DNA from 4 places in the Planococcus dechangensis genome. Region 1 is predicted to be linked to each of the others. Evidence: riboswitches for the same ligand, from Rfam matches in the RefSeq annotation. Region 1 holds a riboswitch; each other region holds the start of a gene.
The links. Region 1 has a riboswitch for S-adenosylmethionine ahead of ACFO5U_RS12445 (ABC transporter substrate-binding protein). Riboswitches for the same ligand answer to the same signal wherever they lie in the genome.
Positions count from the first base shown of each region.

Region 1 (7,340 bases):
AAAGCAAGAACGGTAATGACGATTGCCAGCCCTGGGAAAATAGAATACCAAGGGGCGATGGTTATATAAATCTGCGCTTCTTGCAGCATGTTGCCCCAGGTCGGTGTCGACGGGTTGACGCCGACCCCTAGAAAGCTTAGCGCCGCCTCTGCTAAAATGGCTTTCGCAAAAATGAACGTGCTTTGAACGATGACCGGCGAGAGGATATTCGGCAAAATGTATTTGAGGATAATGACTGCATGGCTAGAACCGGTCGTCCTGGCCGCTTCAATATACGACTGGTTTTTCACTTGCAAAGTGGCCGAACGGACAACTCTGGCCATGACAGGGAAAAAGGCGAGCGTTAATGCAATGATGATATTGGTCATGCTGCCTCCAAGTGCAGCGACCAGTGCCAATGCAAGAATGAGCGCTGGAAAAGCGAGAAAGCCATCAATGATCCTCATCAATACAAAATCCACTTTCCGGAAATAACCCGAAATCAAACCGATGGCGGTTCCTGCGATAGTGGCGAACAAAGCGACTATTACGCCTACACTTAGCGACACCCTCGCTGCAACGACCGTTCGGGCAAATATATCCCGCCCGAAATCATCGGTCCCGAACCAATGCACTGTGGATGGCCCAGTCAATCGCTGTTCCGGGGAAATTGCTGCAGGAGAGAAGGAAAGCCAGACGTTTGCGGTGATTGCGGCCAACGCCATGACTAGCAATACAGTTAGCGCAATTAAGTTCGTTTTCTTTTTAAGCATCCGTTTCTTCTCCTTCCAAGTGGTCAATCATAGCGGATCCGCGGATCCATGAACGTATAAAGCAAATCCACCAGCAAATTCACAAACACGTAGATTCCGGCAATGAACAACACAATTCCTTGCACGACCGGATAATCACGGCGATGGATAGAGTCGACCAATAGCTGGCCGATGCCGGGAATCGTAAACAAGGTTTCAATGATGACGGTGCCGCCGAGCAAACCGGCAATCGTTGCCCCGAGAACGGTTGTTGTCGGGATCAATGCATTCGTAAACACATGATTCCTCAACACATCGCGTTCACGGACTCCTTTGGCACGAGCTGTTTTTATGTAGTCCTGGTTGATCGAATCGAGCATACTGTCGCGCAGCATTCTGGCGATGATGCCGACCTCTACGATAGCTAGAACAAATGACGGCAACAGGATATGGTGAATCCAGGCATCCACGCCTTCTGTCAGCGGCATATAGCCGGCGACCGGAAAGATCGGCAACGTGACCCCGAACCCGAGCACCAGAAGTGTCGCGAGCCAAAACTCGGGAATAGAGACGCCAAATAAAGAAACCGAGGTGAAAATTGGATCGAGTACCGTTTTACGGAGTGCGACAATCATCAGCGCCACAGGTATTGCAATGACCAGCAACATGAAAGTCGACAGTGCCATCAGGCTGAAGGTCGGGCCGAAATTTTCAAAAATCAATGAAGTGACCGTTTGTGACGAATAAACGGAAGTGCCTAAGTCTCCTGTCGCCACTTGTGAAATCCAGTTGAAAAACTGAATGTATAAAGCTTGATCCAACCCAAGCTGCCGTTCCAAATCGGCAATCGCTTCGGGTGAACTGTCTTCTCCCAAAATCAGAAATGCGGGGTTTCCAGGAGTCAGATGCACGATCATAAAGACGATGACACTGACCACGAGCATGACAGGTATGACCGATAATAAACGGCGAATCGTGTATTGCAGCAATGCGTTCCCCTCCTCTTTGAAAAAGAAAGAAAATCGCCAGCATCGTTCCTGACGATTTTCTTTTCTTATTATGGTGTTTTATACGTATTCCAGAACCGCGGCCCATACCATTCGCTGTAATTCTCGATGTTTGATGAGCGTGCACTGAGGTTTGAAATGTTTGTCACTTTTTCAAAAGGCAATTCTTCGTAAAGGGTTTCGTTCAAGCCTGCAAGAATTTGCTGCTTTTCTTCCTCAGAATCTGTGGCAGCCCATTGCGAAATCAAGCCCTGCCATTTCTCGCTGTTGTACCAGCCGCTGCTGTTTGAATCCTGGCTCAGCATGCCGGCCTGGTTCGGCGAGAAGAATGGAGACCAGCCGACCACGACCAGATCCCAGTTGGATGGTTCTGCCCATTTCTCCAAATAGGTAGCCCATTCATAAGATTCCAGCTCAACTGTAAACCCCGCTTCTTCGAGTTGTTGCTCGGCAATCTCCGCAATTTTTTTATAGTCGCTGGAGTCGCTGGAGAAAATAATTTTAATGGGTTTTCCGTCATAACTGCTTTCTTCCAACAATTGTTTCGCTTTGTCCAAATCATAGGAAAGGAATTGATCAATGTTTTCATTGGAGTAGAGAGCTGTTTGGTTCGGGGTGAACAACGCCCCGTCCAGCTCGTAGAACTCCTCATTGCCGTAAGTGGCTTTGGCAATGGCCTCCTTATTCAGCGCCGCATTTAAAGCTTGGCGGACTAGCACATCGTCAAACGGCGCCTCCGACTTATCCGGCGTCAACACCGTGTATCCATTGGTCGACGTATCGGCTTCAATACTTGGCGTATTCTCAATCACCTCATACAGGTCGAGCGGAATATCATCGCCATAATCGTAAAGCCCTGTTTTCAATCCATTGACGACGACTTGAGGGTCTTTCACAATTTTGAAATGAATGGCATCGACAAACGCTTTTTTCTCTCCTGTGAGCCCGCTCGTCTCATCTGTTCTGGAAGCGTAGCCTTCGTATTTGGCTAAGACAATTTCATCTCCACGCTTCCACGAGTCAAATTGGAATGGCCCTGTTCCGATATACTGGTCATGGTCAAGAGGCTGTTCGCCGGCAGCTTCAGCGACTGTTGCCGGCAGGATGACTGCAGCCGACTTTGGAGCAGCCAAGTCAGATAGCAAGGAACTGTAAGTTTTGTTCAACTGTATCTTCAATTGCAGATCCTCATCAGCCTCGACCGACTCTACGTGTTCATTAGTGATCTTGCCGACAGAAGACACCTTCAGCCAGCGTTCAATCGAAGCTGCCGCATCTTTTGCGGTCACAGCTTCCCCGTTATGAAACGTAACTCCCTCTCGTAAATTGATAGTGTACGTTTTTCCATCTTCGCTCACTTGATAATCTTCAGCGAGAAGAGGCACGGCTTCGTAATCTTGGTTTAATGCAAACAAGCCTTCGTACACGTGCCAGCCGATTTTACGGGCAGCACTTTCACCCGTATACATCCAGTCGAGCGTATTCGGATCAGCTCCGATTGCTACGTTCAACTCGCCGCCTTCAACAGGCTCGGAACCCGCTCCAGAGTTTTCAGTACTGGCTTCACTGCCGGTACAACCGGCCAAACTAATAAGTGCAAATAAACTGATGAGTAAAAAGATAATGTTCTTCACAATAGTCCTCCTTATGTATAAAAAGATGATTCGATGTTTCCCACACCTAGCACTAATCGGATTTCCAGGTGGTGGTGGAGCCAGTCGCGATTCCAGCTAGTCTATCCAAGTTCCCATATCTTCATGCAAGACTCGAAGTGTTTTCCCGTGAACATAACATTGCGCTGACCCGACCTATTGAATATATCCTTCCACGCCTTTTTAGCTGACTTAATGCCGCGCGCACTTGCCATCGTCGATTCCTCCTCTCAAAACTTATTTAACTTACCCGCTTACTAGGTTTTAACCATAAAAAACCCCCTGCTTCTTTTTGACAAGAAGAGGGGGTTGGGTAATACCGTTGAGCGCCTCTCTTATCTTCCGTACAAACTGTACGTGGAATTAGCACAGTGCCACATTCGTGGTCTGCTGCTTTGACGTCTCAGGGCCAGTCCCTCAGTCAATCTCGATAAGATGATTAAATTGTAAAGTTCATACTACGTATCCTAGATCTGTTTGTCAACATTATTTTGAAGAAATAGAATTTATTTACAAAATTCTCGAATTTCCATTGTCTTTATAGCTTGTCTCCAGCCGGCAATACACGGGCTTGTTTTATGAATTGAACTGTTTTTTCGACGATGACATCCAGTTCATGGTCCATAGAGGCGATGTGATAGGAGTTGTGCAGTTCGTGCTTCATTGTATGTCCGGATCCGACTTTGCTGAGAATAGAGTCGGTATTGCCCGGCGGCACGACATGGTCTTCGAGCGACTGGAAACAGACGACCGGACAACGTACGGCTGAAAGTTTGGCGTCGACGGCATCCATATAGCGCAATAATTGCTGATACGCGTGGACCGGCGCTTGCTCGTAAGTGATTTCTACCGCATCCGCTTTTTTGATGTCCGGTCGATCTTCAGCAACATAAGCAAGAGGCGGCTGACTGCGGTAGGTTTCAAACGCAGGGATGTCGATCGCCGGATTGATCAAGGCTATTCCTTCAATGTCCGGATAACGGCTGGCCAAATCCAAGCTCAAGGTCCCGCCCATCGATTGCCCGATGACAAAAACGGTCGAACAGCTTGCTTTCAGGTCCTGATAGGCTTGTTCGACTTGTGCAAACCAATCTTCGAAGCCATATCGTTCCAAGTCTGTGAAATGCGTGCCGTGGCCGGGAAGCCTCGGACAGGACACCGTATAGCCTTGTGCCGCAAGCGCCTCACCCAGTTCTTTGACGCTTTGGGGTGTGCCCAAAAAGCCATGGCACAGCAAGATGCCGGTGTGATTGCCTTCCAGGAAAAACGACGACGCCTCTTCCATGACGGGGTATTGCTCTTTAACCATAGAGATCCTCCTTTGTTTTTTTAAAAGTTAGGAGGATCTCTCCTACCTCATTGTAATCCAGTCCTTATGCTGAAAAAGCTTATTCACATTAGACTATATTTAAAACCTACTTGTCAACTGGGTTTTAAAATCGCACAACGGAGGCAGTCCTATTGGCTAAACTTGCGAGGGGTTGAGGTCGCGTGACCAAGACGCCACGTCGGCAATATCATCAGGCGTCGTGCTGCAACAGCCGCCGATAATTTGGGCGCCTGCTTTGTGCCACGCTTTCGAGTTGGCTGAAAAAGCATTGGCCGACGGCTCTTCGCTCCATGTCTTGCTTACCGGATCATAGCTTGCCCCGGAATTCGGGTAGACAATGACCGGTTTTGAAGTCTTGCTTGTCACTTCTTGTATTAACGACTCGATATACTGCGGCGCTGTGCAATTGATGCCGATCGCCGCCACTTGCGCGTGCCCGTCCAGCCAGCCGGCGCAGTCCGCAATTTTTTCCCCGTCGCTGATGTGGAGATGGTCCTTTGCGCTGAACGTGAACCAGGCATAGACGTCCGGAAAATCCTTAAGGATCCTGACAATCGCTTGCGCTTCTGCCAGACACGGAATCGTTTCACATGCCAAGATGTCTGCGCCCGCCTCCACCAACACGCGGATCCGCTCTTGATGGAACGCCACCAGTTCATCTTCTGTCACGGAATAGTCGCCGCGGTATTCCGAGCCGTCAGACAAAAATGCTCCGTACGGGCCGACTGACGCCGCGACGATAGGTTTCGGCCTGCTCGACCGATCCGTCACACCGCTCCAGAATTCATCGCGCGCTTGTGCGGCAAGTTCGACCGACTTTCGGATCAAAGCGATGGCCTGTTGTTCCGTCAACCCTCTTTCTTTGTACCCTTCGATGGTCGCCTGATAGCTCGCTGTAATGGCACAGTCCGCCCCTGCCTGAAAATAATCCATATGTACTTGCTTGATCAATGCTGGGTTTTCCATCAAGACTTTCGCCGACCACAAGCGGTCATTCAAGTCACAGCCATAGTTCTCAAGCTCTGTAGCCATGGCCCCGTCAACTATGACGATAGGGAAGTGATGCAAAATTTGTTCGATCGGGTTCACGGTTACTCATCCTTCCGGTATGTAAATTCATTTTCGCGTCTTTGCTTTAGTCCTTAACCGCTTTTCCTAAAAACTGCCTAGTTCTTTCCATTTGAGGACGCGTGAAGATTTGTTCAGCGCTTCCTTGTTCGATAATGACGCCGTCTTCCATGAAGATGACGCGGTCTGAGATTTCGCGTGCGAAGCTCAGCTCGTGTGTCACGATGAACATCGTTTTGCCGGTGTCTGCTACATTGCGGATTGTGGCCAATACTTCATCGACCAGCTCGGGGTCGAGCGACGAGGTCGGCTCATCGAACAGCAGCACTTCCGGATCGAGTGCGAGAGCCCGTGCGATGCCGACCCGCTGCTGCTGGCCGCCTGATAATTGTGCAGGATAATGGCTAAGCTTATCGCTCAGACCGACTTTCTTTAACATATCCTGGCTCTTCGTTTTTGCTTCCGGCTTTTTCAGTTGCTTGACGCTCGTCAAGCCGACCATAACGTTTTGCAGCACGGTTAAATTTTTGAACAAATTGTATTGCTGGAACACCATGCCGGTCGACGTTCTTAAGGCGAAAATATCGGCTTTTTTGGCCGATGCCACATCCACTCGTTTGCTCCCGATCTCCACGATGCCGCTCGTCGGCTGCTCGAGGAAATTGATGCAGCGCAAAAGCGTCGATTTCCCGGAGCCACTTGGTCCCAAAACCGCCACCACTTCGCCTTTATCGACAGTGAGGTTAATTCCTTTCAACACATGATGGCTATCGTAATATTTATGAATATTTTCCAATTTGATCATCAGGCAATCCCTCTTTCATATCTGCGCGCCCGCTTCTCGATTTTCACCAGCAATCGCTCGACGGCGATGCACAAAATCCAATAGACGATCGATACCGCAATATACACTTCAAAAAACGCCAAGCCGCGGGACCCGAGGATTTTCGCTTGCCCCATAATATCGATGACACCGATGATGAACACAAGCGAAGTGTCTTTGATTGTGCTGATGAACATATTGCCGAGGTTCGGAATCGCCACCGATAAGGCTTGCGGGAAAATGATTTTCAGCATCATCTGCGTCGGGGTCATGCCGATTGCTTTGGCTGCCTCAAACTGCCCTCGGTCCACCGATTCGATCGCCGAACGGATCGTCTCCGACAAATAAGCACCCAAATTGATGGAAAACGCCACGAGCGCATACACTTCCGGGGGAATGCTGTTGACGTCCGCCGACATGAGCCAGCCGTATTCTATTTGAAGAAAATAAATGATTTTCGGGATTCCGTAAAACACGAGGTAGATCTGCACCAAAAGCGGTGTTCCGCGGATAAATGATACGTAAATGGATGAAATGACATTCAGCACTGGCACTTTGTATATTTTGATCAATGCAGCAGCCATTCCGATGAATAAACTCAAAATCAATGAGCCGACAGCGATGCCGATCGTTATGGGCAGCCTCGAAACAATGGCAGGAAAGCTTTCGATCAAGAAATTCAAATCTAGTAAATTTTCCATGGTCTCTGTCCTTCCACTGGCTTATTCG
Region 1 is NZ_JBHSGL010000005.1:1,877,037-1,884,376, forward strand. It holds gene ACFO5U_RS12435 (ABC transporter permease) at 1-752, opposite strand, end outside; gene ACFO5U_RS12440 (ABC transporter permease) at 776-1,720, opposite strand; gene ACFO5U_RS12445 (ABC transporter substrate-binding protein) at 1,789-3,372, opposite strand; SAM riboswitch class I at 3,723-3,827, opposite strand; gene ACFO5U_RS12450 (alpha/beta hydrolase) at 3,929-4,699, opposite strand; gene mmuM (homocysteine S-methyltransferase) at 4,856-5,809, opposite strand; gene ACFO5U_RS12460 (amino acid ABC transporter ATP-binding protein) at 5,856-6,593, opposite strand; gene ACFO5U_RS12465 (amino acid ABC transporter permease) at 6,593-7,312, opposite strand; gene ACFO5U_RS12470 (transporter substrate-binding domain-containing protein) at 7,334-7,340, opposite strand, start outside.

Region 2 (7,340 bases), on a different contig from region 1:
TCCAGGAAACTTTATTCTTGTGGGACATAAACGAGATGGCCAAACGCACGTGCATGGGCAAAACGTTTCTCGAAGAAGAGTTTCTGCGCGATCCACGCATGAAGTTGCTGGAACGCCGGAAGGGGAAAGGCAAGCGGTTTTGGTTTTACGAGCAGAGTTTAACAGCGATGCAGCAAATCATGGAAGAGTGGTAATGAAAAAATTCGAAATTTATTTTTTAAAAAAGAATGCTCTCAAATTGATTCTGAATAGGTTTTATGAATCGTTATATTCTTAGTATGTTTTGTGTTAAGTATGTAGCTTAAATAGCTTCTAGTTAGGTTATATAGCTTTTAAGGTATGTTACAAACTATACACTATGAAAACAAAGATGCTTAACACAGATTGTTTTAACTGTAAAGTATTCGCGCTATACAATATGCTAAGCAATAAGATAGAATAATATAATGGCAATAAATGTGCTAAGGTAGCGAAAATATAACTACTAATTTTAATAAAATGAGCATTTTTGCATAAAAGGAGAGGGGAATGCAAAATGGCCTACGCTCGGTTTCATTTAGAACAAAAGCAAAATCATTTACTTATCGAAGAATATAATAAGCTGGAAAATCTTTATTCTAATCTAAAAGATTGTGCTGAAGATTTGTATAATCTGGGTATTTCAGAAAGTTGGACTGACTTTGACAAATTAGATGATATTGTTTTTGTCAAAGAAGATACTGATGAAGTATTCTTTTTATCAGTAAAAAATAGTAAAAAGAAAATGATTAATCATAAGCTTAATCAAAGAAATCTAAAAGAAGATAAAATAAAAAAATTATTTGATGTTAAATTTAAACGAGTTCAAAGACATTTAAAATATTTAGACGCGAATACTTTAGGAACTACACTTAATTTATTGGAAGAATTTTATAGTAACATTTATAGTGATTTAGACAGAAATTCAGTAAAAGAAAACGAGTTTATTAAAGAAATGGATAATGGATATAAGCTTGATTTGAAATTTTTAAAGAGTATGTCGAATAGCAATAGTGAGAAATCAAGCTTTGAAGATGAAATATATAGTTTTGATAGGAGATAAAGATATGAATTTTGAAGTCATAGAAGTGAAAGTTCCAAGTTTGAATTATGGATGCCACAACCCTGAAAAATTAGCAGAAGGTGCGGAAGTTCATATAAAAGTTGCAATGATGTTAGCAACTCATAAAGAAAAAAAAGATTTGAGAAATGCTACATTGAATATTAGTATATTGCTAGTAGAAGATGAAAATACGGATGATCCTAAAGAAATAACAAAAGAAGAGGCTGATGGGTTTTTTATAGCGGATTATAAACTGTTTTTTAAAACAGACATGGAAAATTCGCCTGAGCTAGAAAATATAGTAATGAGATGGTTAGAACCTTATTTTAACAAAGGTCTTCTAGACTTTTCTAATGAAGTGGGAATACCACCATTAAATATTCCATATGGGTTTTTAGAAAATGCGCAAAAAGAGGAATGAAAAGTTTTCTAATTTAAGAATTAAAAATGTCAATGTGACAAGCTTTGAGGAATTGAGTAATAAATCTCCTTTTAGATACTTCAACATGCACAAAAAGAAATTAGCAACTAAAGAACATTTTCCAATACTTATCGAAGGTATAGTTTCTTTTCTGCAAGAAATAGACTTAACAAGAACGATTCCTAAAAATATGTTCTTAGAAGAATTAGATTCGTTTATTGAGGAAGCTGAAATTAATAGCGAAGTTTCTGTGATTTCAAGAACTAAAAATGTTATAACAAATAACATTTATAAGATTTACAGTAAAGGGTTAAGAGAATTCCACAGTTTTAGAGGTGAACTGCTAGAGTATTTAACTGTTCATTTAGAAAAAGATACTGAAAGTAAGATTTATCATGAACCTATTTTCCAACATAAGAGAAAGAAACTTATAGAAAAGTCTTTTGCTGGTCAAGGCTGTTTGATCGATGTAGTTAAAGTGCATGAAAAAGGTGTGGAAATCAAATTGATAGAATGCAAAGCAACTCTTGATAACCACATTAATGCTTTAAAAGGGGGGTATCCTACTAAAGACTCCGGGAAAAACTTCTTGAAAAAAATTAATTATATGATTTATATAGATGACACTTTATCCAGATATAAATCAAACAAAAATGATAACATTAAAGTAACTAAAGTGTTGATATCATTGAAAGAACACAAAAGGGTTCTTCCATCGCGATACGATGATTTTAAAACAGTTAATTTGTTAGAGGTTATTAGAGAGAAAATTGACAACAAAACTTTCAGCGAACTATTTCAAAAGGCAACAATCCGGCAACAATGAAATGATTTTCTATAAAAAGCTATGCGAATAAAAAATGAAAACCTTCTATATAACAAGGTTTTCAATACACCATACAAGGCTATAATAGCCACTCTTCAATGGGCGGCATGATGTAAGTCATCAGCCCATTTAGAAAAATCCCTTCTCACATTGTGTGAGAAGGGATTTTTTTGATATTGGAACTATAGGGATCCTACTTCCTCGAAGTATACTGAAAAACCGGATCCATCAACTCAAACTCATAGCTCTCACTATTCACCTTCCCGAGAACCTGCTCACTATCATAAAGCTCCAGCATAAACTGTGCCATCTCTTTTGCGGTGTGGAACTTCTGCACATTGTCGCTATAGCTGAAGTCATCAAGTTCCCGTGCAGTTTTCACGAATTCGGTTTCGGTCATAGATGGCGCGAGTATTTTTACTTTCATGAGTGCACCGTTATCCTGCAATTCCTGGGCAAGTCCTTCTGTAAATGCGCTCACGTAAAACTTGGTCGCAGCATATGTAACGGCATTTGGCACGATTCTGTAGCCTAAGTCAGATGATACGTTGATGAGCTGCGCGCCTTCCCGGTCAGTATAGTCGTGTGCATAAAGAGTGGAAAGCGTGGTGAGTGCTTCTACATTTACGCGCAGCATTTTTTCGGTTTTATTTACATCCTGTTCAGCGACAGTTGCACTGTTTCCGAAGCCGGCGTTGTTAACAAAGGTTTCAATATCGTATTCTTTAAGACTTTCGTATAGCGTATGGACTTGCTCACTTTCAGATAGGTCTGCCCTCTTGATGATGACGTCCAGATCCGGGTTCATACGTTGAATGCTCTCTTTAAGATTATTGAGCTCGTTTTCCCTTCTTGCCACAAGAATAAGGTTTTTGCCGCGTGCTGCGAAAGCCAGTGCAGCTTCATATCCGATTCCTGAGCTGGCGCCTGTGATAACTGTGTGCTTCATGTGAATCCCTCCATTGAAATGAATGTAGTAAGTGTACAGTAACAATGAAACTCTCATGAAATTGTGCTGGCTCTTGAAGTGGGAGAAAAAGCATTTTATAAACTAGAAATTTCTTGAAGTATTTGGAATTATGAGAGTTCTTAAATGAAAATTATACACTATTTTCCTCCTAGCAAAGTGATAAGAAGTAATGATAATAATTATATATCTAATAGAATCTCTTCAGGCTGGGTATGCTGTATAGGCGGATGAATTCCGTGATCCACAATGAATCGAAAAGGTGATCACCTTTTCTACAATCAAAATCAATGGATTATTTTAGTATTTGGAGAAGCGTTCGCTCGACTCCAGTGGATCAGCGAGACGACCGAGACCCCGCAAGGCGCACCGCGACTGAGGAGGCTTGGGCGCGAGCCCACGGAAAGCGAGCGATAAGCTTCGGAAAATACGACTTCTTAACTTTCTCGACAGCGTAAAACTCTTTCTACTCTGTGAAAAGGAGTTTTTTAATGAATTGATCTCTAAACAAGCTATTGCCATAAAATCAAAGCTCTGCTATTGTATTAATCATATCAAATTACTCGGCATTAACACTGAGTACATAATTTCTTATCCAGAGAAGTGGAGGGACTGGCCCTTTGAAGCTTCGGCAGCGGAACAGATTGGATGTCCAATTTGAAACTGTGCCAAATCCAGCAGGTGCTGCTATGCATTTGAGAGATGAGAAGAGCCGGACGGTGAGTCTCTCTTCTTTTTATGAAGAGGGGCTTTTTCTATTGGGCCGCAAGTTGATAGCATTTCATTCAAAATGAAAAAGACTAAGGAGAGATGGCAGATGAACAAACAGTGGATCGGAGTGCTCGGGATTTCGGGTTTATTACTTGCAGCATGTGGCGATAGCGGGGAAGCTTCTGGGGAAGACAAGAAAGAAGTGCGTGTCGGCTTTGGCGTCGGGACGTATGAGCAGCAATTCAAGGAAGGGATTTTGCCTATTTTGGAGGAGAAGGGGTATAAAGTGGATACAACAACTTTTTCCCAAAACATGCAGTTGAACCCGGCGATGCAGGAAGGCTCGATCGATGCGAGCATTTTCCAGAGCACGGCGTATATGGAAGGGATCAACGAGGAACTGGGCATGGGCATGACGGGCATCGCGTTTGTGCCAAGTGCGCCTCAAGGCTTGTATTCCGAGCATCATCAATCTTTGGATGAGGTGAAGGACGGCTCGACTGTCGGCTTGCCGAATGATCCGGTCAATCAGGAGCGCGCAGTGCGTATCTTGGAAGAATTGGGCTGGGTGACGGTGTCGGACGGCGCAGGCGTGACGGATTTTAATTTGAACGCAGTGGAAAGCGCTGATTATGACTTGGACTTGAAAGTCTTGGACCCGGCGCAAATCCTGGTGTCGCTGCAGGACATCGACTTTGGCGTCGTTAACGGCAATTATATTGCCAATGCGCCGGACCGCAAGATTACCGATGCCTTGAAAATCGAGAACACGCCGGAACAGCACCGCATCGTGGTGACGATCGAGGAAGAAAATGCGGATACCGAGTGGGCGAAAGATTTGAAAGAAGCTTACGAATCCGAGGAATTCCAGGAATATATCGAGTCGAATGAGCAGTACGACGGCTTTATTTTGACGGAGGAATGGACGCAATAGATAGGAGAAAGGTGAAGAATGATGGATATCCTAAAAGCGAAAACATTTGAAGAACGCATGGACATATTGAACGAAACCGTCGCGCCTTTTACGGAGCGGGCGGCGCGCAACGACTTGGAACGAAATTTTCCATTCGAAAATTTCAACGAACTGAAAGCAATCAATTATCCGGCGTTGACGATTCCGAAAGCATACGGCGGAGCGGGGATTTCCTTGTCGGAGATGCTGCGCTACCAGGAAGCGATCAGCCGTGCGGACGGGTCGACCGGTTTGTCGATTGGCTGGCATATGGGCATCGTTCAAGATTTAGGCGAGACCGGTAAATGGGACGAATCGGTGCTTGTGGCCTTGTTCGACGATATCAAAGCCCGTGGTGCGTTGATCAATAATTGCGCGACCGAAAAGCAGACCGGCAGCCCGACGAGAGGCGGAAAACCGTCTACAAAAGCCAGAAAAGAAGGTGGGGCTTGGGTTATCGACGGGCGCAAGTCGTTTACGTCGATGGCGCCAGTGTTGGATTACTTCAACGTGACCGCTGTGATTGAAGAGACCGGTGAAGTCGGCTACTTCCTCATTCCGCGGTCGGCTGAAGGTGTAGAGATCGACGAAACTTGGGACAGCGTGGCGATGACCGGCACCGGCAGCCATGACTTGGTGTTGACAAATGTCCGAGTTGAGGAAAAGGCCTTGGTCGAAATCAGCGTGCCCGGGAAAAAACAGCCGGCGGGATGGCTGCTGCACATTCCGGCGTGCTACCTCGGAATTGCCCAGGCAGCGCAGGATTACGCGATCCGTTTTGCGCAAGATTATTCGCCGAATAGCTTGAACGGGCCGATCATCGAGTTGCCGAACGTGAAGCAAAAAATCGGCCAAATCGAATTGGAGTTGCAGCGGGCGCGGCATTTCCTTTATTCCGTCGCGAAACAATGGGACGAGTCGGACGAGCAGCAGCGCTCGCAGATGGCGCCGGAACTCGGAGCCGTGAAAGTCGCAGTGACGAATTCAGCGGTCGACATCGTGGATTTGGCAATGCGGGTGGCGGGTGCACACAGCCTATCGGAAAAATCGCCCTTGCAGCGCTATTACCGAGATGTGCGGGCAGGACTCCACAACCCACCGATGGAAGATATGCTCATTCCGGCGCTTGCGGACTTTGCGATTGGAAACCAGTCTGAGAAAAAAATGAACGAACAAGTTTTGAAATAACGGCGATACAAGCTAAAAGGCCGCTAATCCTCATTGGATTGGCGGCCTTTTGAGATGAGTGAATTCTATTTATTGGAATAGATAAGTGCAAATTATGTCGGCGCTTACATAAACTTTCCCATATGTGACACCTGTCACTAGTGCCGTGTAGATTCGTCACGTAAGTTAAGTGAAGTAAGCAAATGATTCAGACGAGAAATTTGTATGTTAAAGGAGAATTTTTTAGTGAAGAAAATAGCTTGGATTACCGATACAGCAGCACAACTAGACGAAGCTTTTATTCAACAACATAATGTGCACGTCCTGCCCCTTAGCGTAGTTTTTGACGAAGGGTCTTACCGCGAATCAATCGATCTTACACAAGAAGAGTTTTATGATAAATTGCGTTTGGCGAAAGTATCGCCGAAAACTTCCCAGCCTGCCATTGGCGAGATGCTCGAACTATATGAGAAATTACAGTCGGAAGGTTATGATTTTGCGATTGCCCTGCATTTATCGAGCGGGCTTTCCGGCACATTCGACAGCGCGCAGTCGGCTGCAGAGATGTCGGATTTCAAAGTATATCCGATCGACTCGAAAATCGGTTCTTTCCCGATGGTGAAAATGATCGAAGTCGGCGATCGAATGTTTGCAGAAGGACAAGACGCTGACAAAGTGGTGGCGACAATTCAAGGGATGGCGGAAAAAGCGCATTTGTCGTTTATTCCATCAAGTTTGAACCAATTGCATAAAAGCGGGCGTGTGTCCGGCACTCAATCGTTCATCAGCAATATTTTGAACATTAAACTGGTCATCACTTTTGTCGACGGGGTAACGGTCATGAAAGAAAAAGTCCGTTCCAATAAGCGTGCAAAACAAAGTGTCATGTCGGCGCTTCGCAAAGATATGGAAACTGGCACTGTGCCGGAAGTGGCGGCGATCCATTGCAATAATGCGGAGGATGCGGAAGTCTGGAAAAAAGAGCTTTTGCAGGAGTTTCCGGAATTAAAAGTGAGTGTTGTCCCGTTGAGTGTATGCGTAGGTGTGCATGCAGGCGAAGGTACGACGGGATTGAGCTGGGTCAGTTACTAAAAATAGGATAGAAATGAAAAAACCGATGGAGCTATGTGGCAATGGCCGCTCCATCGGTTTTTTTCATTTTTCATGGAATCTGCCAGTATCAACTAGCCGAACATCTCTTAGCTATTTATGTTA
Region 2 is NZ_JBHSGL010000015.1:23,541-30,880, forward strand. It holds gene ACFO5U_RS14555 (hypothetical protein) at 1-194, shown strand, start outside; gene ACFO5U_RS14560 (hypothetical protein) at 536-1,081, shown strand; gene ACFO5U_RS14565 (hypothetical protein) at 1,086-1,502, shown strand; gene ACFO5U_RS14570 (hypothetical protein) at 1,483-2,328, shown strand; gene ACFO5U_RS14575 (SDR family NAD(P)-dependent oxidoreductase) at 2,522-3,277, opposite strand; SAM riboswitch class I at 3,884-4,004, shown strand; gene ACFO5U_RS14580 (MetQ/NlpA family ABC transporter substrate-binding protein) at 4,113-4,940, shown strand; gene ACFO5U_RS14585 (acyl-CoA dehydrogenase family protein) at 4,962-6,146, shown strand; gene ACFO5U_RS14590 (DegV family protein) at 6,372-7,217, shown strand.
Region 2: linked by a shared signal. The riboswitch ahead of ACFO5U_RS14580 (MetQ/NlpA family ABC transporter substrate-binding protein) and the one ahead of ACFO5U_RS12445 (ABC transporter substrate-binding protein) in region 1 are both predicted to bind S-adenosylmethionine.

Region 3 (7,340 bases), 950 kb from region 1:
ACTCGTTGACGGTTGTGAACGCAGCACTGTACCACGCGTTCAATCAAATGCTGACGGAGGATTTCGTTAAAGAAGTAAAACGTAAATATCCAAAAGACGTCGCGGTGGGTGTATATTTTGCCGATTTGGTGCACGAGCAGATCGAAAAACTGGAAGATCCGGCTTTTCCAGGCAATATTTACGATTTGAACGAAGCAAGAAAAGAATATGATATTCACTTAAAACCGATTTACCATGATTCGCTGCATCTGAAGTAGGCCAATGAAGAGATGGGAGCATTCGATTTTTTTGCAAAATATTTACTGAATATTCGGTAACTATTTAAAGTTACAAACGTCAACTCTAAAAAAGGAGGATTGTCGATGAAGTATTGGGTAGGTGCGGGAGGGCTCGCACTCATATTAACCGTTGCGGGCTGCGGCACGCAGGATGTGGCCACGGAGCAAGAACCGGAAGAGGTAGCTGTCGAGGAGGAAACGACCGAGGCGGTAGATCAGCCGGAAGCAGAAACTGAAACAGAAGACAGCAAGGGCGGGGACAGCCACGATGATGAAGGCACCGCTGTAGATCCATACGATTATTTTTTGGAGGATGGTTCCACCGCCCGGTTTGAGGGATATGGCAATGAATTTGCTGAGTTCACGTTAAGAACCGACTACATGGAGGCGAATCATGTCGCGACTTATGAAGACAATGGCGGCACGGTCGGCCTAAAAGTGTTCCGCTTGCATGATGACCGCATCGAACTGGTCAAACAAGAAGGTGAATTCTATGAAGATTTCGAGGCTAGCTTTGAAGAATTACAAGCGCTTGAAGTGATTTCGACTTACCTGGAATTCCCGATTGAACAGGATCAAGAAATTGGAGATGCAACAGTAGTGGAAACCGGTGCTAGCTTGGAAACTCCTTACCGGAACTTTGAAGACGTCTTCGTACTAGAACAGGAAGAAGAAGGCTCGATCAACCGGAACTATTTTGTGGAAGGTTTCGGTGAAGTGAAGCGTGAGTTCCGAGCTAATCCTGATGACCCGGAAGAGTTTTGGATCACATCGACTTTAGCGTCCATAGAATTGGCTGAAAAAAAGAAATAATAATAGTAAACATCGAAAGCCCGCTTTGACAGCGGGCTTTTTGTATTTGCGAATGTGTCATTGAACCAAGGGGTTTCAAGAAAACTTCCAAGTAAGCGCTTACTATTTAATTCTCTATCCGACTAAAGGCTGAAATTAATCCGAATTGTTAGAAAAGTCTTTCAATTAAGCGGATAGACGATATAATAAACAAATATATTCAAAAGGAGATGAGGCAAATGACCGATTTGAAAAACGATTCGCTGAGCTTGCATAGAAGGCATCAAGGGAAATTGGAGATTCGTTCAAAAGTGGCTGTAAATAACGAAAGGGATTTGAGCCTCGCCTATTCTCCTGGTGTAGCAGCACCGTGTCGAGAAATTCATGCCGACCAAAACAAGGTGCATGAATACACGATGAAAGGCAATACGGTTGCGGTCATCACAGATGGCACCGCGGTCCTAGGGCTTGGTAATATCGGCCCGCATGCAGCTTTGCCGGTAATGGAAGGCAAAGCCTTGTTGTTCAAGGAATTTGCCGGTGTCGATGCATTCCCGATTTGTCTGGATACGACCGACGCTGAAGAAATCATCCGAACCGTGAAACTGCTCGAGCCGGGCTTTGGCGGAGTCAATCTGGAAGATATTGCTGCCCCGACCTGCTTTATCGTGGAACAGCGCTTGAAAGAGGAAATGAACATTCCGGTCTTTCATGACGACCAGCATGGCACTGCGATCGTGACACTCGCTGGGCTTATCAATTCACTGAAATTAGTCGAGAAGGAAATTGAAGATACGAAAGTGGTCGTGAACGGTGCCGGAGCAGCCGGCATCGCCATCGTCAAATTGCTGGCAAAATTCGGTTTTGGCCAAATCGTCATGTGCGATACGAAAGGCGCCATCTATAAAGGCCGCCCGAATGGCATGAATCCGTTTAAAGAAGAAGTCGCTGAAATGAGCAACTACGACATGCAGCAAGGCCTACTTGGCGATGTAATCGTCGGAGCCGACGTCTTTATCGGCGTTTCGGCAGAAGGTGCCTTGACCGAGAGCATGGTGCGTTCAATGAACGATGACCCGATCATCTTTGCAATGGCGAACCCGAACCCTGAAATTTTGCCGCATGCAGCGAAATCAGCTGGTGCACGGGTCATCGGGACAGGCCGTTCTGATTTCGCCAACCAGGTCAATAACGTCCTGGCGTTCCCGGGATTGTTCCGAGGTGCGCTGGATGTACAGGCAAGCGATATCAATGACGCCATGAAAATTGCGGCAGTCGAAGCGATTGCATCGTTGATTGCAACCCATGAATTGCATGAAGATTACGTGATCCCGAAGCCATTCGACACACGTGTAGCACTAGCGGTCGCAGACGCTGTAGCCAAGGCCGCTGTGGAAACCGGCGTCGCAAAAGTATCACTCCAAGAACCTGTCCAGCAGAGTGTTCTTTAAAAGAAACTTCACTAATGGGAAGATTTTGATCCCTATAGATTGCAAGTAACTCTAGTCGTGCTTGCAAGAGTGCGATAAACCGAAAAAAGCCTGAATTCCCCTCCCCCTGGAATTCAGGCTTTTTTGTGCTGTTTGCCTATTTTCCAGACAGCAAAAAGCATCCATTCTTAAAAAAAGACCGCCTAACAAGTCATTTCAAATGGCTTGCCTGGCGGTTTTATTGAATTGAATTAAAAAGCGATGCTGACGCCTTTGGCTATGGCGATTTTTTCGAGTGCTTGGCTAAAATCGGCAATCAAGTCGTCGGCATGTTCAAGCCCTGCGGAAAAGCGCAGCAAGCCATCGGTGATGCCGCGTTTTTCCCGTTCTGCAGGAGGCATAGCGGAATGAGACATGGTTGCAGGGTAGGATAGGATCGATTCGACGGCCCCAAGGCTCACGGCAAAGACGGGGATTTGCAGTTCTTTTACAAGAATGCGTGCTGCGTCTTTGTCCGCTAAGCGGAATGATAGAATACAGCCGGCGTGTGTCGCTTGGCGTTTATGGATCGGATTTCCGGGATGGAATGAAAAGCCTGGGTAATACACTTCTTCGACTAGTGGATGCTTGTTCAAATAGTCTGCAATGCGTGCAGTCGTCTCGCCTGATTGTTTCGTGCGGGCGCCGAGTGTTTTAATGCCTTGAATCAATGTAAAAGCGTCTTGTGCCCCGAGAACCGCTCCGAACGTATTTTGGATAAACGCCAGTTGCTCACCGAGTCCTGCGTCTTTAGTTACTGCGAGCCCGGCAGTGATATCGCTGTGGCCGGAGAGAAATTTGGTTGCGCTGTGGAGCACGATGTCTGCACCAAGCGCCAAAGGGTTTTGATAGAGCGGCGTCATGAAGGTATTGTCAACAAATGTCAGTGCGTCGTTCGCTTTTGCGAGTTTGGCAGCCATTTCAATATCGGTGATTTTCATGACTGGGTTGGACGGTGTTTCGATATAGACGACTTTTGTGTTGGACTGGAATGCTGCAGCCACTTCACCAAGGTCGGTCATGTCGACAAAAGTGAAGTCGATTTTGAACTTTTCAAGCACTTCTGTAATAAAGCGGTATGTTCCGCCGTAAACATCTTCTGAAACGAGCACGTGATCGCCCGCTTCTAGCAGCATGAACGCCGATGAAATGGCTGCCATGCCGGAAGAAAAGGCCAGGCCGCGGGCGCCGCCTTCAAGTTTCGCAATCGTTTCTTCGAGCGAAGTGCGCGTCGGGTTGCCGGAGCGGCTGTAATCAAAAGGCCCGAATGCATCAATGCTTTCCTGATGGAACGTCGATGATAAATAAATCGGCACGTTAACTGCGCCTGTTAATGGATCGATTCCTGCAGAATGAATCAGCTTCGTTTCAATTCGTTCACTCATATGAAACGACCTCCTTTTCCAGTTTGGCCAAGGCTTGTGTCAAATCAGCGATTAAATCTTCGGCCTGCTCTACGCCTACAGAAAAGCGGAGCAGGCGATTACAAACGCCGCGCGCTGTGCGTTCGGCAATCGGCATGTCGGCATGGGTTTGAGTGGCAGGATAGGTGATAAAACTTTCGACGCCGCCAAGGCTTTCGGCAAACGTAATCAGCGATAAGCTTTCAAGGAACTCCCCGATCCACTCCTCTTCGCGCAAGCGGAACGACAGCATGCCGCCTTTTCCTGGATAAAGCACTTCCGTGATGGCATTGTGGTTTTGCAAGTACTCCGCGAGTTCACGGGCGTTTGACTCGTGTTGGCGCATGCGCAGCGGTAAAGTCTTCAAGCCGCGGATCAATAACCAGGAGTCAAGCGGCGATAGCACCGCACCTGCTGAATTATGTGCCGTGGCGAGCTTTTCGCAAAGATCAAATCCTTTGGCTGCGACGAGCCCGGCTAACACATCGTTATGTCCGCCGATATATTTGGTCGCACTGTGAAGAACGATATGTGCACCGATTTTGAGCGGCTGCTGCAGGAACGGCGTCAAAAACGTATTGTCCACAATCAGCAATAAATCATGCTGCTGTGCCAGTTCAGCGTAGGCTATCAAATCGATTTCCTGCATCAAAGGATTGGTCGGCGTCTCGATAAAGATAGCTTTCGTATTGGCGGTGATTTTCGCTTCAGTCGATTTCACATCTGTAAAAGCATCATACACCGGGCGGATATGGTAATTTTCATCGTATTGCTGCATCAAACGGTATGTCCCGCCGTAAATATCTTCAGGTAACAGGATTTCATCATTCGGACGGAATAAGGAAAGGACCAATTGGATCGCCGCCATACCCGAACTGCAGGCAAACCCTGCATCACCGCCTTCTAAGTTTGCAATGCCCTCTTCTAAAAGGTTTCGCGTCGGGTTTTTCGTGCGGGTATAGTCATATCCAGTCGATTTACCGAGCCCTTCGTGTTCATAGGCGGTCGAGAGGTAAATGGGCGGATTGACCGCTCCGGTTTGTTTGTCGCTGCGGTTGCCGAGCTGCACGAGACGTGTTTCCAAGCTAAAATCTGTCATGGTCCTCATCCTTTCAATCAAGTAAAACTTCTATCAATGCTGATGCCAATGTTCAAGTGAAATGAAAAATGGCCTTCTTCTTTGTAATAGAAGAAAGCCATTGCTAGTGTATGCTATCTTCTCATCTGTCAGGCAGCGCCTATTGGAATTAGCACCGTGAACGAGTCCGGTTGCTGAGACTTCACAGGGCCAAGTCCCTCCGTCTCTCTAGATAAGAAATCGTGTTATGTAATTGGTTGATGTTTTCCATCATACGGTAAAGGGAAAGAAAACACAAGCGGAATATTGAAAATAATCGAACAAATAGAGAAATGTTGCCTGCTTTTATTTCGTATCTTGAAATGGTATGCTAAATTACGTTGTTAATTTTTTGAGCTGGATTTCCACCTCTATCATTTCGAGGGGAATTTATTGAGAAGGAGTTTTTTCATTGTATATCGTTACATCTACTGTTACTGTGCCTACAGATAAAATTGAAGAAGTCATTGAAATTTACCGGAAACGTTCACGCCGTGTGGATCAGGCAGAGGGCTTCACATCGTTCCGGCTGATTCAAAACACGAAAAAGCGTCACGAATTGACCGTTCATTTGGAATGGCAGACGAAAGCAGCATATATGGCTTGGGTAAAAAGCCAAGAGTTTAAAGAAATCCATGATCTGGAGAAGAATTATCCCGACCAAGAATTGGCGGGTATCGTTCCAAAAGTCCACCAATATGAAGTGGTGGCAGAATGAATCTTCAACAAAAGCAGCAAATTGCCCAAGACACGGCGAACGGCATATATGAAGCCTACCCGAATTTATGGGAGCGTTTCGGAGACCGCGGATTTGAGCATACCGTAAAAGATAACCATCATCATTTGGATCATCTTGAAACGGCCTGGGAGTTGAAAGATCAGCAAGTCTTCCTGGACTATGCCGTTTGGCTTGAGACCGTGCTGGTCAGCCGCAATGTCGAAACCGCGCTCATTATTGATAACTTCGAGCGGTTGATGGCCGTCGTGCCGCATCACACAGAAATGGCTCAAGCAGATTTTATGCAAGGCTGTCTTCGCAAGGCAGTTCAGTTATTGGAGCTGCCCATTGAAAGAAGGGATTGATTGAATGAACGATGTAACGCAGCTATCGGAACTTTTCCTTCTAGGGGAAGAGGAAGAAGCATTGAAATTTGTCCGGAACTATTTGAACAGCCATTCCTACGAAGAGCTTAACGAGCAATTGGTGAGGCCGGCCATGTACCGGATCGGGGAATTATGGGAACAAAACAAAGTATCAGTTGCTGAAGAGCATTTGGCGACAGCGGTTTGTGAGTTTGTGTTATCCGCGACGGAAATCCGCGCTGAAGATAATGATGGCCGCTTAAAAGCGATGATTTTTGCGCCACAAGGGGAAGAGCATTACATCGGCTTGAAAATGGTCGCAGCAATGTTCCGCGAAGAAGGCTATGCCGTCCGTTATATGGGGCCGAACGTGCCGCTCGATGCAGCGCTCAGCCTGGCCGATGATTGGCAGCCTAATGTAGTTGCCTTGTCAGGAGCGCTCGCACACCGGCTGCCGGTATTGAAAACATATGCACAATCTTTCACAAAACTAAAACATGGACCGACCGTATTGATCGGCGGACGTGCGGTAACATTGGCGAATTATGGGGAATATTCCGTTAAGGGAGCGGTCATCGTCCGTCACTTGGGCGCACTGCGCGAATGGATTCGAACCGGAAAGGGGTCGAACGATGACAGCACGCTCTCAACTGGCTGAATGGCCGCTGCCGGCATTTCAATTGAACAATAGCTTTGCGGTCGTCGACCAGTCTGAGGAAGCACAACAGATTTTCGGCAAGACGACTGATTTTTTAATGCTGCTCGACGAAGGCAGCCGCGGAAAAGCGCAGCGTTTGCTGAAGCAACCCGGAGATAATGGAGCGGTCGAATTGAATTTTATCACTGCACAAGGCCTGCTTTTGGCCGATGTTTATTTCCGTTGGGACAGCGAATTTGCCCTGAACGTGGTGATGGTTCCGAAAGATGACAAGATCGCTGCCATCTCTACACAATTACTGCGGCTACGCGGCCGCTTGCGCGAAACGGATTATGAACTGCTCCAGGAAAAAGAACGTGCGGATGCCTTGTTGGAGAAAGTCCGCAAGCTCTCGGCGCCGTGCATCAAAATCGGCGGCGGCTATGTGCTTATTCCGCTCTTCGGGGATTTGGATTTAGACAAAGTGGAAGCAATCCGTCCATATGTCATCGATTATATTTATCAATACGGGGGAGAAACGGTCGTTCTTGATTTGACCGC
Region 3 is NZ_JBHSGL010000005.1:928,999-936,338, reverse strand. It holds gene ACFO5U_RS07940 (hypothetical protein) at 1-257, shown strand, start outside; gene ACFO5U_RS07935 (hypothetical protein) at 363-1,091, shown strand; gene ystJ (NADP-dependent malic enzyme) at 1,310-2,521, shown strand; gene ACFO5U_RS07925 (aminotransferase class I/II-fold pyridoxal phosphate-dependent enzyme) at 2,752-3,924, opposite strand; gene ACFO5U_RS07920 (methionine biosynthesis PLP-dependent protein) at 3,917-5,041, opposite strand; SAM riboswitch class I at 5,160-5,259, opposite strand; gene ACFO5U_RS07915 (antibiotic biosynthesis monooxygenase family protein) at 5,472-5,777, shown strand; gene ACFO5U_RS07910 (hypothetical protein) at 5,774-6,142, shown strand; gene ACFO5U_RS07905 (cobalamin B12-binding domain-containing protein) at 6,147-6,800, shown strand; gene ACFO5U_RS07900 (STAS domain-containing protein) at 6,775-7,340, shown strand, end outside.
Region 3: linked by a shared signal. The riboswitch ahead of ACFO5U_RS07920 (methionine biosynthesis PLP-dependent protein) and the one ahead of ACFO5U_RS12445 (ABC transporter substrate-binding protein) in region 1 are both predicted to bind S-adenosylmethionine.

Region 4 (7,340 bases), on a different contig from region 1:
AGCAATTTTATTAATAATGAACTCTACAAAATAGAGCCTACATTTGGCACTATCACTTAAATGTTCGATCATCAACTTTTTAACATTGAAAATTCATTTTCACGTTTCTTAGCCATAGTTTGGGTAGTATTTCCTCATAAAGAATGACTTTTATCTAATTTCAGTAGAAATTGGATTAAGAAAGAATAGCCCAGGATTTTCGTTATACTCTTCAACCACAGCAGTAATACGTAAATTTTGTCCCATACCAATGGTTTCAGGTATTTCAGAACCAGTAAGATTTAAATCAAAAATATTAACATCTTCGAACTTAAAATCTGGTCCATCATATGTTGTTTCACCATAATCGCCCGTATTAATTAATATGTCGTATCTTGTCGTGTATGTATCATGTGGAATCATATGTGCAATATATCCATCAAATTCAATGGTTCTACCTGCATATTTTTTTGCAAATACACTGACACTTGAATCGTTAGTATCGTTAACTGATAAGAGAGCGGCAAGATCTTCATTATTTTCTGATGTTAATATCGTCTGGCTGCTTTTCGCTGCTGTATTACTGGTTATTTTTTTAGCTGTTTCAGAGCTCTCTTCACTAGTGCCTGCGGTATCACTTTTTTCTTCTTCATTGATTTCTTCAGATTCTAGGTTGGTTGATTTTTCAACCGACTCAGTACTCTTATTATCAGCAGATTCAGTATCGCTTTTCTCTTCCTTTGGAAATGTATGATATGTAACGATTATTTCGGAGTCTTTTTGGAAGCTATCATTTGCGCTAAAATCTGTATCTCCATCAATCTCTATTTTTTCAATTTCTCCATCTTCGGTTAGCCAACCAGTAATTAAATCATCTAATACTTTAGTTTCAATATTGGTAAAGCCTGTTTGTTCCAATTCAGATATGACTGTCTCATAATTTTCTCCCCCGAGTTCATCAGAAGACTTGCCTACCTTTAGTACGTTAGGATTTTCTTCATCAGTACAAGCTGTAATAGTAGCAATTGCAACTGCCAAGACTAGGAACATCAATATTTTCTTCATAGTAATCCTCCTTTTTCTTAAATGTATAAAATTAACATTTGTTTTTTAAAATATTATAACACTCTAGTCTTATTGTTCACTAAAATATTTATTACTTTCTTTTAAGTTACTGTTGTTATTTTTCACTTGATTTTCACCATAATTTTATACACTATTAAACTTCAAACTTAATCCAATCTCGAAAGTATTTATCAAGTTAAAAGTCACTTATTGTTTATATATATGCATTCTGTCATTTTAAAAATTGAGTAGATCAACTTCGATACATTTCATCATATTTAATTAAATGTAAATGAATTTTCCAGATAACCATTGGCATACAAAAAAACCAAACAAATTGTTCTCGAATGAACGAACTGATTGGTTTATCATGAGAATAATTTTTAAACTTCTGGCCATTTGAATTCGCCGTGGTAATACTTCCCCTTTAGACGACTCAGATCGTATTCCCATTCTGCAATGGCATGTTGATATTTCAGTTCTCCATTTGATTGCTTTTTTCTTATCCTAATATTTGCACTGATGATACTAACTACTTTTCTAAGTCCTAACTCGGGGACTGCTCTATTAAGAACATTCCACCTTTCACTTCTAGTAGCACCACTGATTCGGTAGCCCATTTTATTCAATTCGCTTTGTTCACTGAATAAAGTATCTTTAGTCGGGGCATATGATGATGGTTTTTCTATAACATTTGAAGTGGGCTGAATTTCAGCCTTTTTAGTATCTTTGGTTTGAGTTTCAAAATGCTTTATATTTGAAAACTGTCGATACTTAATCACTAATGGCGAGTATCGTTTCTGCAGCTTATTAAACTCTTCGTCAACCATATACAATTCTTTATTCAATAAATCAATAAAAATGGTTTCTACTTCTGTGTATAGGTAAACTTCACGTGAATTTTTAGTTTCATAAAGTGGCAATATGGCTTCTCTCTCGACTAAGTTATATTTTCGAATAAATTGTTCAAGAGTTGAGTAATCTACAATATTTATTTTATAACGATAAATAGTCGGTTTTAAGGAGTCGTTTAAAGAAGCAAGGTCGTTCATAGCTGACGGAAGGCTAGAAGTTGAGTTTTCATAATAAGATTTTTCCCGTTTTTTCTTTTCAGTTGCTGCTTTCAAATCATTTCTTACTTGCATTAATGTTTTTTCCCATTCATTTTCTTTAGTGCTATTCTCAACTGGATTTAAAGATGCTTTTGCTAAGGGCTTTTTTTCTTCAGAGTGCTTGGTATTTCGAGGCGAAGATTCTTTCTTACTATTAGCTGTCGCTATTTCCAATCGGCCTTGAAGCACTACACCTTCTTCTTCGCTTACTTTAAGTTTCTCCCTTAACTCATCAATTGCTTTTTGCTGACTCTCTATTTTTTCTTTTTGTTGATGTTCTATTTCTTCTTTTTTCTCTTTGTATTTTTGAAGCTCTATTATTTCTTCTTGTTGACGTTTAACGGTTTTTTCATGTTCAGACATCAGCTTTTTAATTTCTGCTTCAGCTGCTGTAACAGCCTCCATAATTTTTGATTTAAAATCCATATCAACGTTCCTTCCTGCTCTTAAATGGATATATTATACAATCAATTTAATCATAGCATATGTCTCCAGAAGTCGGATCTGCTAAAATTCCAAGTCAAAAAGCAGATTTTATTAAAACCTGCTGTATCTGTAATTAAAATGTTTTTATACATTCTACTATTAGATAATCTTCAAAAAGCATATAAGATATATTGGTTTTACCGATTTCGCTTTCTTATACTAAATAGCAACTGTTTGATTTGAATTCAAACTTTTTATAAGGGTTTTCAGGTAAGGGGGTAAGTTATCACCCAATAAAACCAACTAATTTCATAGGAATACATATTGACGTATATTTCCAGGGGTGTTATGGTTTTAAACATAGCTGAATAGTTAATACGTTCTTATCATGAGAGGTGGAGGGATTGGCCCTGCGAAGCCTCGGCAGCGGACTCATTTTTGAGTACTGTGCCAAGTCCAACAAGCAAAATGCTTGAGAGATAAGAAGAGATGTATTCTTTTTCGAGATGCCAACCTCTTCTTATTGAAGAGGTTTTTTTGTTGGGTTCATGAGGAATTATTGCTGTTGCGCTAATATCAAAAAGGATGGTGCCATACATATGGAAAAATCAAAACAGCTTTTACTTTTCGTACTGATTTTAGCAACAGCGTTGATCGCGGCCGCTTGCGGAAGCGAGGATGCCGACAGTTCCGCAAATGCTTCTGAAGCAAGCGAGTCAGGTGAACAGAATTCTTGGGAACGAATCGAAGAATCAGGCAAATTGGTCGTCGGTACGGAAGGCTTATATTTCCCAGTCACTTATTTTGATGAAACAACAAAAGAACTGACCGGCTTTGATGTGGAAGTCGTGCGTGCACTCGGAGATAAGCTTGGACTCGAAGTCGAATTTAAAACGATGGAGTTTGACGGCCTCCTTCCTGCACTGCGAAACAACCAGATCGATGTGGCAGCCAATGATTTTTCCATTACGGAAGAACGCCTGGAGAAATTTGATTTCACAGTACCTGTGAAGCACTCATATGGATCCGCACTCGTCCGGGAAAGCGATAACTCGGAAATCGATACAGTAGATGATTTGGAAGGCAAAAAAGTCGGCGGCGCTGCAACGAGCAATTATTCAGATTATGCCAAAGAGCAAGGCGCCGAAGTCATCGTCTACACAGGATCGGATACCGTGCTCCCTGAAATCGTTCAAGGACGCGTAGATGCGACACTGAATGATTATTTAGTATTGATTCAAGCACTTGAACAATTCGACAAGCCTGGGTTAAAGCTCGCGGAAAACGTGAAGTTTTTACCTAACAGCAGCGGCTTGGTCTTGCAAAAAGACAGCCCTGAATTAAAAGAAAAACTTGATGACGCGCTTACAGAACTAATCGAAGATGGTACCGTCACAGAAATCGCACTCGAATTTTTAGGTGCCGATGTGACAGAACCGGTAGACGTTGAATAATCCACAAGGGGAATCCTTTGATTCCTCTTTTTTCTATCATATGCAGTTAAAGGAGTCAGTATATGTCCGAGTTTAAATGGGAATATCTTTTTAATTTAGAAGTGGCAATAGATGCCCTTCCCTTCATCTTAGAGGGAGCCTGGTATACTTTGCTGATTGCAATTGTGAGCATGGTGCTCGCTCTTGTTCTTGGATTGTTTGTCGCCTTAGCCCGCATGAACAAACTAAAATTAGTTTCATATCCGGCGCGCCTATTCATCTCATTCATGCGCGGAACCCCGCTCCTCGTCCTTTTATTCATTCTCTATTTTGGGTTCCCAATGATTGGCATCGATATGCAACCATTGACGGCCGCTATCATCGGCATCAGCGTCCACTTTTCCGCTTACACAGCAGAAGTAATCCGGTCAGCCATCTCGTCTGTGGCGAAAGGCCAATGGGAAGCTGCGGAAACATTGAGAATGACATACTGGCAAACAATGCGCCGCATCATTTTGCCGCAAGGGACGCGCATTGCACTGCCTCCTCTATCAAGTGTTTTTATGGATATCATCAAAGGCACCTCGCTTGCGATGGTCATTACGGTATCCGAGATGTTTTACCGGGCCAAGGTCGTCGTCGGACAAACGTACGAAAGCCTAACTTTGTATATTTTGGTGGCACTCATTTACTGGGCGATTTGCTCAGTCGTTACCGTCCTGCAGGATTATTTAGAGAAAAAAGCAAACCGTTATGTCAACGCGTGATCGGAGGATTGGGAAATGATTAAAGTCGATAAACTCAGCAAGAAATTCAATGACAACGAAGTGTTGAAGTCCATCTCCCTTGAAATCGCGCAAGGGGAAGTTATCAGCATCATCGGCCCTTCCGGCTCCGGAAAAACTACATTGCTACGATGCTTAAATTTATTGGAATCGCCATCCTCGGGTTCGCTTCAAATTAAAGATGTGACTGTCGCATTCAGTGGAAAAGCCCCATCGAAAAAGCAGAAAGTCGACGTCCAGCAATATTCGGGCATGGTCTTTCAGCACTTTCATTTGTTCCCGCATAAAACGGTCATTGAAAACATTATCGAAGCCCCACTGATCGTCCAAAAACGGGACAAGCAAGAAGTCATTGCCGAAGCGGAAGAGTTGCTGCAAAAAGTTGGCTTGATCGCGCATAAAAACCATTATCCCGAACAGCTTTCCGGCGGTCAAAAACAGCGGGCAGCCATTGCGCGCATTCTGGCCCTTAAGCCCGAAGTGCTGCTGTTCGACGAGCCGACGTCTGCGCTAGACCCTGAACTGGTCGGTGAAGTATTGACCGTCATTAAAGACTTGGCGAGAGACGGCCAAACGATGATCATCGTCACGCACGAAATGCACTTTGCCCGTGAAGTCTCGGACCGCGTCGTTTTCATCGCGGACGGCTATATTGTGGAACAAGGAAAACCGGACACTCTGTTTTCATCCCCTCAAGAAGAACGCACGAAGAAATTTTTACAAAAAGTGCTTGTCCGTTAAGTTAATGAATATAAAAAACAGCCCAGTTCAATGAACTGGGCTGTTTTTTATCGCACGACCGAAACCTGTGCTTTTACGAACCAAGCAACGCTTCGTCAAATGCGAACAGCGCCTCGTTGATTTCAAAAATATTGTATTGTTCACGCTCGATGAAATAACGGACGATCAAATCGAATTTATGGCTGTTCGACAATGTATAGCCCGCTGTTCGAAGCAACTCTTCTGTCTCGTGAAGATCCAATTGGAGCGCGACGGCAAATGCAACAATGGTCTTCTTCTTCGGCGTATAGCCGGGGGAGTTTTTGATTTTGGAAAACAGCTTTTTGTCGATATTGGCTTTTTTATAGGTCTCGGCATCGGTCATAGCTTTGTCGTCAATAAACCGAAGCAGCCGCCTGGAAAAGGATTCGTCCATGCCATCGAGAATATCCTCCAGGCTAAGTTCCATGGCGTGTACTTGGATTTCCTCTTCTTGAACCTCCAAGATAGGTTGTGAAGCACGCTTTCTGCGGTAGCGGCTATCCTTTTTCTCCAATGCCTTTACTTCATTTTCATCAATAAACGCGGCAATCGAGTCGTACAATTTTTCACTGATGCCCAACGACTGCCTGTCGAAAACCACTACATAAACATGCATTTCGTGATCCATCAAAAAGCGTTCGATTTCCGACATGGCGATCCGCAGCGCCGGCTCTTTCGGATAGCCGAAGATGCCGGTGGAGATGAGGGGAAACGAAATCGACTCACAGCCCAGACGGTGCGCCAGTTCGAGCGAATTGCGGTAACAATTCCGCAGCAGCGCTTCTTCGTTGCTCGATCCACCTTGCCAGACCGGACCCACCGTGTGGATGATAAAGTCGGCCTCCAGCGCAAACGCCTCCGTAGCCACCGCTTCACCGACCGCACAATGGCCGATCTGATCGCATGCCCGTTGCAGCTCTTTGGCACCCGCCGCATGGAAGATCGCGCCGCACACACCGCCGCCCATCTTCAAGGAAGTGTTCGCGGCATTGACGATTGCGCCGGTTTTCATTTTGGTGATGTCGTTCCGTACAATTTCCAGTGGCATGTGGCCGACTCCTCTCGATATTGAATTGTGTCATGCACAGGGACACCATCCAACACAAATCCTTCTAACACGGGGTTTTAGCCGTCGGAATTGTGTCGTGCACAGGGACATTACTCAATTCATGGATAGGAAAATATAGAGAAACAAAAACAAGCTCCCAGGGATGAGGATCAGCGTCAGGATGGAAAAGGCTCTTTGCTTTTTGCCCGGTGTCATGCGCATAGCAATATAAAATAATCCGAGCGCCAAAAAGAAAGTCAGCGCCAGCGAAATAATAAATGGACTGAGCACTCCCCATAATTGGCCAGGTTGAATGGTATGTAAGATAGGCAATTTCATAAACCTCTTTTCACCGTATTTAAAGGATATAACCGAATGAGCGGCGACGATGTCGGCAGCTCTTCTGTATTCAGTATAATCTATTCCGTGCTTTCCTTACAGGTTTTCTGTCAACATCTTGTCCCATTTGCACCCCCTCTGCTTGAGCCACACGATCATTCCCCTCATTCACATTGCGGTCTTCTGCGTTATCGTTTCGTTTCATCATTGATTGGGTACAGGAGAAGCAACTAAACATTCAGGAGGCTATAGCATGAAGAAAAAATGGATTTCACTGTTTCTGGTACTCGGGTTATTGGCCACAGTTCCTTTTTCCTTTGATTCAGCAGCAGCCACAAGCCATGGCGTCGCGACGGAAGACAAACTGCCGGACAGCCTTAAAAATCTAATG
Region 4 is NZ_JBHSGL010000015.1:166,584-173,923, reverse strand. It holds gene ACFO5U_RS15205 (DUF4839 domain-containing protein) at 151-1,044, opposite strand; gene ACFO5U_RS15200 (hypothetical protein) at 1,428-2,582, opposite strand; SAM riboswitch class I at 2,963-3,068, shown strand; gene ACFO5U_RS15195 (transporter substrate-binding domain-containing protein) at 3,182-4,036, shown strand; gene ACFO5U_RS15190 (amino acid ABC transporter permease) at 4,099-4,782, shown strand; gene ACFO5U_RS15185 (amino acid ABC transporter ATP-binding protein) at 4,798-5,541, shown strand; gene ACFO5U_RS15180 (macro domain-containing protein) at 5,615-6,610, opposite strand; gene ACFO5U_RS15175 (hypothetical protein) at 6,725-6,943, opposite strand; gene ACFO5U_RS15170 (peptidoglycan-binding domain-containing protein) at 7,203-7,340, shown strand, end outside.
Region 4: linked by a shared signal. The riboswitch ahead of ACFO5U_RS15195 (transporter substrate-binding domain-containing protein) and the one ahead of ACFO5U_RS12445 (ABC transporter substrate-binding protein) in region 1 are both predicted to bind S-adenosylmethionine.